DNA from 2 places in the Plantibacter sp. LMC-P-059a genome. Region 2 is predicted to be linked to the other one. Evidence: predicted binding sites of a transcription regulator. Region 2 holds the regulator's gene; the other holds the start of a gene.
The links. Region 2 encodes LexA, which represses DNA repair genes until DNA is damaged. Its sites were predicted from a motif close to TCGAACANNTGTTCGA; they were not measured.

Region 1 (3,410 bases), on a different contig from region 2:
AACGTGAGGATGTAGAACATGCGGTGGCGGCGCAGCAGCCCCGCTTCACGGACCGTCTTCAACAGCGACGAGTAGGAGCTGGTGACGTTCGTGGCGCCTGGCTTGCGGGGGCTCGTGGCACGAACCGGGCCGAGGATGGCTTCAGTTGACATGGGCACTCCGGAGGAATCGTGTCGACTTCCCAGCCGGGGGCGATGAGCGGACGCTCGGTCGAGCGGAAGCTCTGCAGATGGCCTCAGCCTAGGGTCGGCGGCTGGGGAATCACCTCACATCTCGGGATCCGCACAGGTTCCCCGGCTCAAGACGGGCGATCCGGGGAAAAGTCGCAGAATTCGTCAATCCGTTACCTGTTTGAGTTCCCCTTGCGTGCCCACATGGGCTAACGTGGATCGAAGTTGTTGTGTTGCGCAGGTATTTCAAGCCGCGTTTCCACCGATGGATACGCTGCTTTTCTGAGGAGCGAGCAAAGAACACCGCGACGAACGGTCCCGAAAGTCGGGAACGGTCACTCATGAAAGAGGAAATACATGTCAACTGGAACTGTGAAGTGGTTCAACGCCGAAAAGGGCTTCGGATTCATCACCCCTGACGACGGCAGCGCCGACGTCTTCGCACACTTCTCCGCCATCGCGACGAGCGGCTACCGCTCGCTCGAGGAGAACCAGAAGGTCGAGTTCGAGACCAACCAGGGCCCCAAGGGCCTGCAGGCTGAGAACATCCGCCCCCTCTGATTCTCTGATCAGCCGGAGCTGACGATCCGAGCGGCCGGTCTTTCCAGCCCTCGCGTCTGAGACACCGAGAACCGCCCCTGACGTTCGCGTCAGGGGCGGTTTTGTGTTTCCCCGGCACGAGCCGCCGCAAGGCGATCCACCGCAGCCCGGATGCCGACAGCTCCGCCCCGGATCGGAGCGCGGGTCCGATCCGCGAAGAAGTGGTCAGTCCTGGATAGGGACGATGAGCTCGGGCCCGTCGCCCTGCAGCGGGGCGACACGGTGGAACACGAGTTGCTCCGCGACGTCGGTGGCGGCGAGCACCATCTCGTCGACGTCGTCCTGATCCGCCTCATGGTGCGGGTCGAGCCAGGCGTCCCAGCACTCCGGGGGCAGGGTCACAGGCGTCCTCGGGTGCAACCCCTGCAACGAGCCGACCGCCGGGCGGGTGAGGATGGTCGCACTCAGCACCCATCGCCTCGGATCGTCGTCCGGGAGCGAGCGGTCCCGCCACCACGAGTAGAGTCCGGCGAAGACGATCGGCTCGCCGCCGGCCGTCTGCACGTAGTACGGCGTCTTGTCCGTCCCCTCGGTGTGCCATTCGTAGTACCCGGCGGCGGGGATGAGCGCACGACGCCGCTTGACCGAGTCCGCGAAGGTGGGCTTCGTGGTGATCTCCTCCGAGCGGGCGTTGAAGGTCGGGTACTGGCTCTTCAGCTCCGTGGCGAACGCCGGCACGAGCGACCATCGTGCGGATTCGAGACGCCGGACCGCCGGCTCCGTCTTCGCCGAGTCGAGGATGATCGGGATCTGCTCCGTCGGGCGCACGTTGTACGAGGGCCCGGGCAGCTCGGCAGCCGCATGGTCGATGTCGAAGAGCTCGATCAGCTCTTCGGTGGATTCGGTCACGACGAAACGTCCGCACATGGGCCCAGCGTACCGGCCACCGGCGACACACCACGGCCGCGTGTCGGTGGCGTCGGGGACCATGGTCCGACCGAGCGACATCCGACGGCGACCCGGATCGACCCGGTTGACTTGTTCGAAGATATGTTCGAATATTGAGCCATGGCCCTCCACGCACTCGTCGACTCCCCCGTCAGGGCGGACACCGCGACGGAGCTGCACGAACTCCAGGGCCGCATAAAGCGGATGCAGGGGACACGACTCGACACCAGGTCCTTGCCGACCGCCCCGGAACTCTCCCGGCTCCTTCCCGGGGGTGCGCTCCAGGCCGGCGGGAGCTACTCGGTCCTCGGTTCCACGGCACTCGCCATGTCCCTCATGGCCGGACCGTCCGCGGCCGGCACCTGGTGTGCCGTCATCGGCCTTCCGGCGTTCGGGATCGAAGCCGCGGCTTCCTCGGGGATCGACCTCGAGCGGCTCGTCCTCGTCCCCCGCCCTGGGCCAGACTGGCTCACGGTCACCGCCGCCATGGCCGACGTCGCCGGGGTGCTCATCACGGCTCCCCCCGGGCGGATCGCACCGAGCGACGCGGCACGACTCGCCGCCCGGCTCCGTCAACGCGAGGCGGCACTCATCGTCCTCGGCTCCTGGCCGCAGAGCGACGCGACGCTCCGCGTGACCGAGAGTTCCTGGAGCGGCCTCGGCACGGGTCACGGGCATCTCCTGCGCCGACGACTCACGGTCAGCTCGATGCTCGGGCAGGGCGGGGTCGGCAGGCCTCGTACGGCGCATCTCACCCTGCCCCTGGGGCCGCCCGACGACCGGACCGTGCAGCCCTCCCGCACCGGGCTCGCCGACGACGACACGGTGGCCCGGCTCCCCATGGTGGTGAACCGATGACGGTCGAAGCACCTGCAGGACCCGTCGAGCGCACGATGGTGCTCTGGTGCCCCGACTGGCCGATCGTGGCGGCGAGACTCTCCGGGACCCTGCCTCCGGACACCGCCGACGGTCCCCTCGCGCTGGTGGAGCACGGCGAGGTCCTCGCCTGCGACGCGATCGCACGCCGAGCCGGAGTCCGGAGGGGCCTGCGCATCCGCGAGGCGGAGGCCCGGTGCCCGGAGTTGGTCACCTCCGACTACGACCCGGTCATCGACGCCCGGGCGTTCGAACCGATTCTGCTCGGCATCGAAGCACTCATGCCGGGTGTCCAGCCCTATCGCGCCGGGCTCTGCGCCATCCGCTCCAGAGGCCCGAGCCGCTACTACGGCGGAGAGTCGGCTGCGGCGGACGTCCTCCGTGCCTGCCTCGACGACCTCGGCGTGCCCGACGCCCGGATCGGTATCGCCGACGGCCCGTTCGCCGCAGAACAGGCGGCACGATCCACCGTGGCCTTGCAGGACGACGCCCGGATCCTGATCATCCCGCCGGGAGCCTCCTCAGCCTTCCTGGCCCCACTGCCGTTGACGACACTCGGACGCCCCGAGCTCAGCACCCTGCTGCACCGACTCGGGATCAGCACCCTGGGAGCGTTCGGGTCGTTGCCCGCGACCGAGGTCCGCGACCGCTTCGGCGTGGACGGCGCCCGTGCGCACCGTCTCGCCACCGGCGCAGACGCCAGGAGCGTCGTCCCCCGCATCCCGCCCACCGAGCTGACCGTCGCCATCTCCTTGGAACCCCCGCTCGACCGCATCGATCAGCTCACCTTCGGGTTCCGCCAGTCCGCGGAGCGGTTCATCGCCGGATTGACCGCGGCTGGACTCGTGACCACCGCGATCACGATCAGCATGCGCA
Region 2 (3,410 bases):
GCGGTCGCGGTGGCTGCAGGCAACGGGAGCGTCATGATCGCTTCCGGTCCGCCGTCGATGCGCACCACGAGCGGGAAGAGCGTCCCCACCTTGTCCTCCGCCAGCGCATGCGGGTCGCACCGCGTCGGCACGATGCGGACGTCGATCGACTGAGGACCACTGGTCGCATCGACGGTGCGGCCGAGCGGCCACGCCGCAGCGTCGATCGGCGCCGACGCGTCGGGCGCCGGTTTGAGGAGCACCGTGGACCGCAGCTCGACCAGGTCGAGGCGTCCGCGCCGGCCGGTGGGCGTGATGCTGATCGTCAGGACCGCGACGGTCGACGGCCCGGAGCCCTCGAGTCGCACGGAGGACTCGGCGGTGATGTCCGCGATGCGCTCGACGCCCACCACGGTGCACTCGGCGCCGTGCAGACGGGGCAGGACCGCGGAGGGGTCCTCCACTGCTGCGACCGTGACCACGGCACCGTCCTCGAGGTGCAGGGTGATGTCGGCCCGAAGATCTGAGGCAGCCGTGCCGCAGGCAGCCGGGGGAAGCTCCACGGCCAGATCCTTCGTCTGCCCCGCTGGCACGGTCGAGGTCCGGTCCCGGTCGGTGGCTCCGTCGAAGGCGGACCCCGACAGCTCCAGGCCGATGACGACGAGGTCGTCGTCGCTCCCGTTCTCGACGCGGACGATCGCGGAACGGCCGGCGTACTGATCGCGGTTCTGACCCAGCTGCACGGTGACGTCGGTCGGAGGGGACATCGTCGTCGAGGTGCCGTCGGTTGCGGGCGCGCATCCCGCCAGCATGGCGATGCAGAGGAGCGAAGACGCGCTCAGGAGGCCCGCCCGGCGGGACGACCGGCTGGCGTGAGCGTTCAGGCCGGCGTCCATGCGTTCAGCGTAGGACCAGGGTGCGGGATTGGGAACACCTCGCAGTGCCAGGCATTTGGGCCGAGTCGTGCCGTGCCGAACCGACCGTCGCGGCTCAGACGGACACGGGCCGGGGCGATCGTCTGATCGTCCCGGCCCGTCGTCGTCCAGTGGAGTGTCGTCAGACGGTCCGGAGTACCGCGACGACCTTGCCCAGCACCTCGGCGTGGTCGCCGAGGATGGGCTCGAACGCCGAGTTGCGGGGGAGGAGCCAGGTGTGACCGTCGCGCTGACGGAACACCTTCACCGTCGCCTCCTCGTCGAGCATGGCGGCCACGATCTCGCCGTTCTCCGCGGTCTTCTGTTCACGGATGACGACCCAGTCACCGTCGCAGATGGCGGCATCGACCATGGAGTCACCCACGACCTTGAGCATGAAGAGACTGCCCTTCCCGACCAGCTGGCGCGGGAGGGGGAAGATCTCTTCGACCTGCTGCTCCGCCGTGATGGGGATACCGGCGGCGATCCGACCGACGAGCGGCACCATCGCCGCGTCACCGACCGGGGGAGCGGTGTCCGGGTCGCTGCCTTCGACCGCGCTCGGGAGGTCGATGAGCACCTCGATGGCGCGAGGGCGGTTGGGGTCGCGTCGGAGGTACCCGCTGAGTTCGAGCTGACCGAGTTGGTGGGTCACGCTGGAGAGGGACGCGAGCCCGACGGCGTCACCGATCTCGCGCATGCTCGGCGGATACCCCCGCTGTGAGACCGATCGCTGGATGACGTCGAGGATCGCGAGCTGCTTGTCGCTCAGACTCTTCCGCCGCCGGGTGCCGCCGACCTGACGCTCCCGCGCGCCGTCGCCCGCCGTGTTCGCTGCCATCTTCGCTCCTGCCCTGATCGGCTGTCGGTGACCGATGTCGGTGGGTGGTGGTGTACTGCTTCCAACACTCGAAACTGTATCCGCCCCAGCTCGACCAGACAAACATCTGTTCGAGCGTGTCGTCGATTTCCCGGCGCGAAGGTGCGAACACAGGGTTGAGTATTCGAACAATCGAAGATATATTCGGAACACAGGTTCGTATCCGGCCCTCTCGGCCGAGGGCCGGATACGAGTCCTCATCACACGATGAGCACACACTTGGAGGGTTGACATGAGCGCAGCACTGATCGGGTCACACGCAACGGTTTCCACGCGCACCGCGCAGGCACCGGCGTCGGACGCGCGGCCCGCGCGTCGTCTCCGTCTCACACGACGCGGGCGGGTCGTGTTCACCACGCTCGCCGCCATCCCCCTCGTGATCGGCGTCGCGGTCGTCGGCTTGTCAGCCGGCGGAGCTGCAGCCAACACTGCAGCGGCGGGTACGACCTTCAGCTACATCACGGTCGACCCGGGTGAGTCGCTCTGGCAGCTCGCCGAGTCGATCGCCCCGGACGCAGACCCTCGCGATGTGATCGCCGAGATCATGAACCTCAACCAGCTGAGCACCGCCGGCGTCGAGCCCGGACAGCGGCTGGCCATCCCGCAGCGATACGCGGCGGAGTAAGGCACGCGCGAGCTGCTCGTGAGTGGCCCTGAGCGCGGCGACGGCGGGGTACGACTGGCTACGATTGTCGGGTGACTGCTCTCGACGACCTCCCCATCCGCGACGACCTCCGAGGACAGCGTCCGTACGGCGCCCCCCAGGCGCAGGTGCCCGTGGCGCTGAACGTCAACGAGAACACGCATCCCATCCCCGAGGCCGTGGCGCACGACATCGTCGCCTCCCTGGCCTCCGCCGTCCTCACCGTCAACCGCTACCCGGACCGCGAGTTCACGGTCCTCAGGGAGGCCCTGGCCGACTACCTGGGTCACGGCGTCGCTCCGGAACAGATCTGGGCGGGCAACGGCTCGAACGAGGTCCTGCAGCACATCCTGCAGGCGTTCGGCGGACCGGGCCGTTCGCTGCTCGGATTCGTCCCGACGTACTCGATGTACCCATTGCTCGCTGCGGGTGTCGGCACGACGTGGATCCCGGCGGATCGCGACGCTGAGTTCGAGCTCTCACCGGAGACGGCGGCTCGGCAGGTGGCGGAGGCGGACCCCGACCTCGTGTTCCTCTGCTCGCCGAACAACCCGACCGGCACGCCGCTCTCGCTGGAGACCGTCGCCGCGGTGTACGAGGCGTCGCGGGGCATGGTCGTCGTCGACGAGGCGTACGCGGAGTTCGCGCACGATGACGAGGAGAGCGCCCTGCGCCTGCTCGAGGGTCGGCCCCGACTCATCGTGTCGCGGACGATGAGTAAGGCGTTCGCCTTTGCCGGTGTCCGACTCGGCTACCTCGCTGCGGATCCGGCCGTCGTGGACGCCCTCCGCCTGGTCCGGCTGCCGTATCACCTGAGTGCGCTGACCCAGGCCGCGGCGACAGCTGCGCTGCGGCACGCCGACGAGATGCTGGCGATGGTCGACGACATCCGCACCCAACGGGATCGCCTGGTGGTCGAACTCGGGCGCCTCGGCTACGACCCGAGGCGGAGCGGCGCGAACTTCGTCCTCTTCGGCGGCGTCGCCGACCCACA

Region 1: a site for LexA is predicted at 1,753-1,768, ahead of imuA' (DnaE2-dependent mutagenesis accessory factor ImuA'). Genes of this name have one in related genera too.

What each region holds. Positions count from the first base shown of each region.
Region 1 covers NZ_JARVRZ010000001.1:369,242-372,651, forward strand. The annotation lists gene QRN27_RS01755 (fatty acid desaturase family protein) at 1-152, opposite strand, end outside; gene QRN27_RS01760 (cold-shock protein) at 528-731, shown strand; gene QRN27_RS01765 (SOS response-associated peptidase) at 936-1,637, opposite strand; gene imuA' (DnaE2-dependent mutagenesis accessory factor ImuA') at 1,779-2,516, shown strand; gene QRN27_RS01775 (DNA polymerase Y family protein) at 2,513-3,410, shown strand, end outside.
Region 2 covers NZ_JARVRZ010000003.1:450,498-453,907, forward strand. The annotation lists gene QRN27_RS09360 (hypothetical protein) at 1-875, opposite strand, end outside; gene lexA (transcriptional repressor LexA) at 1,036-1,734, opposite strand; gene QRN27_RS09370 (LysM peptidoglycan-binding domain-containing protein) at 2,006-2,398, shown strand; gene QRN27_RS09375 (histidinol-phosphate transaminase) at 2,470-3,410, shown strand, end outside.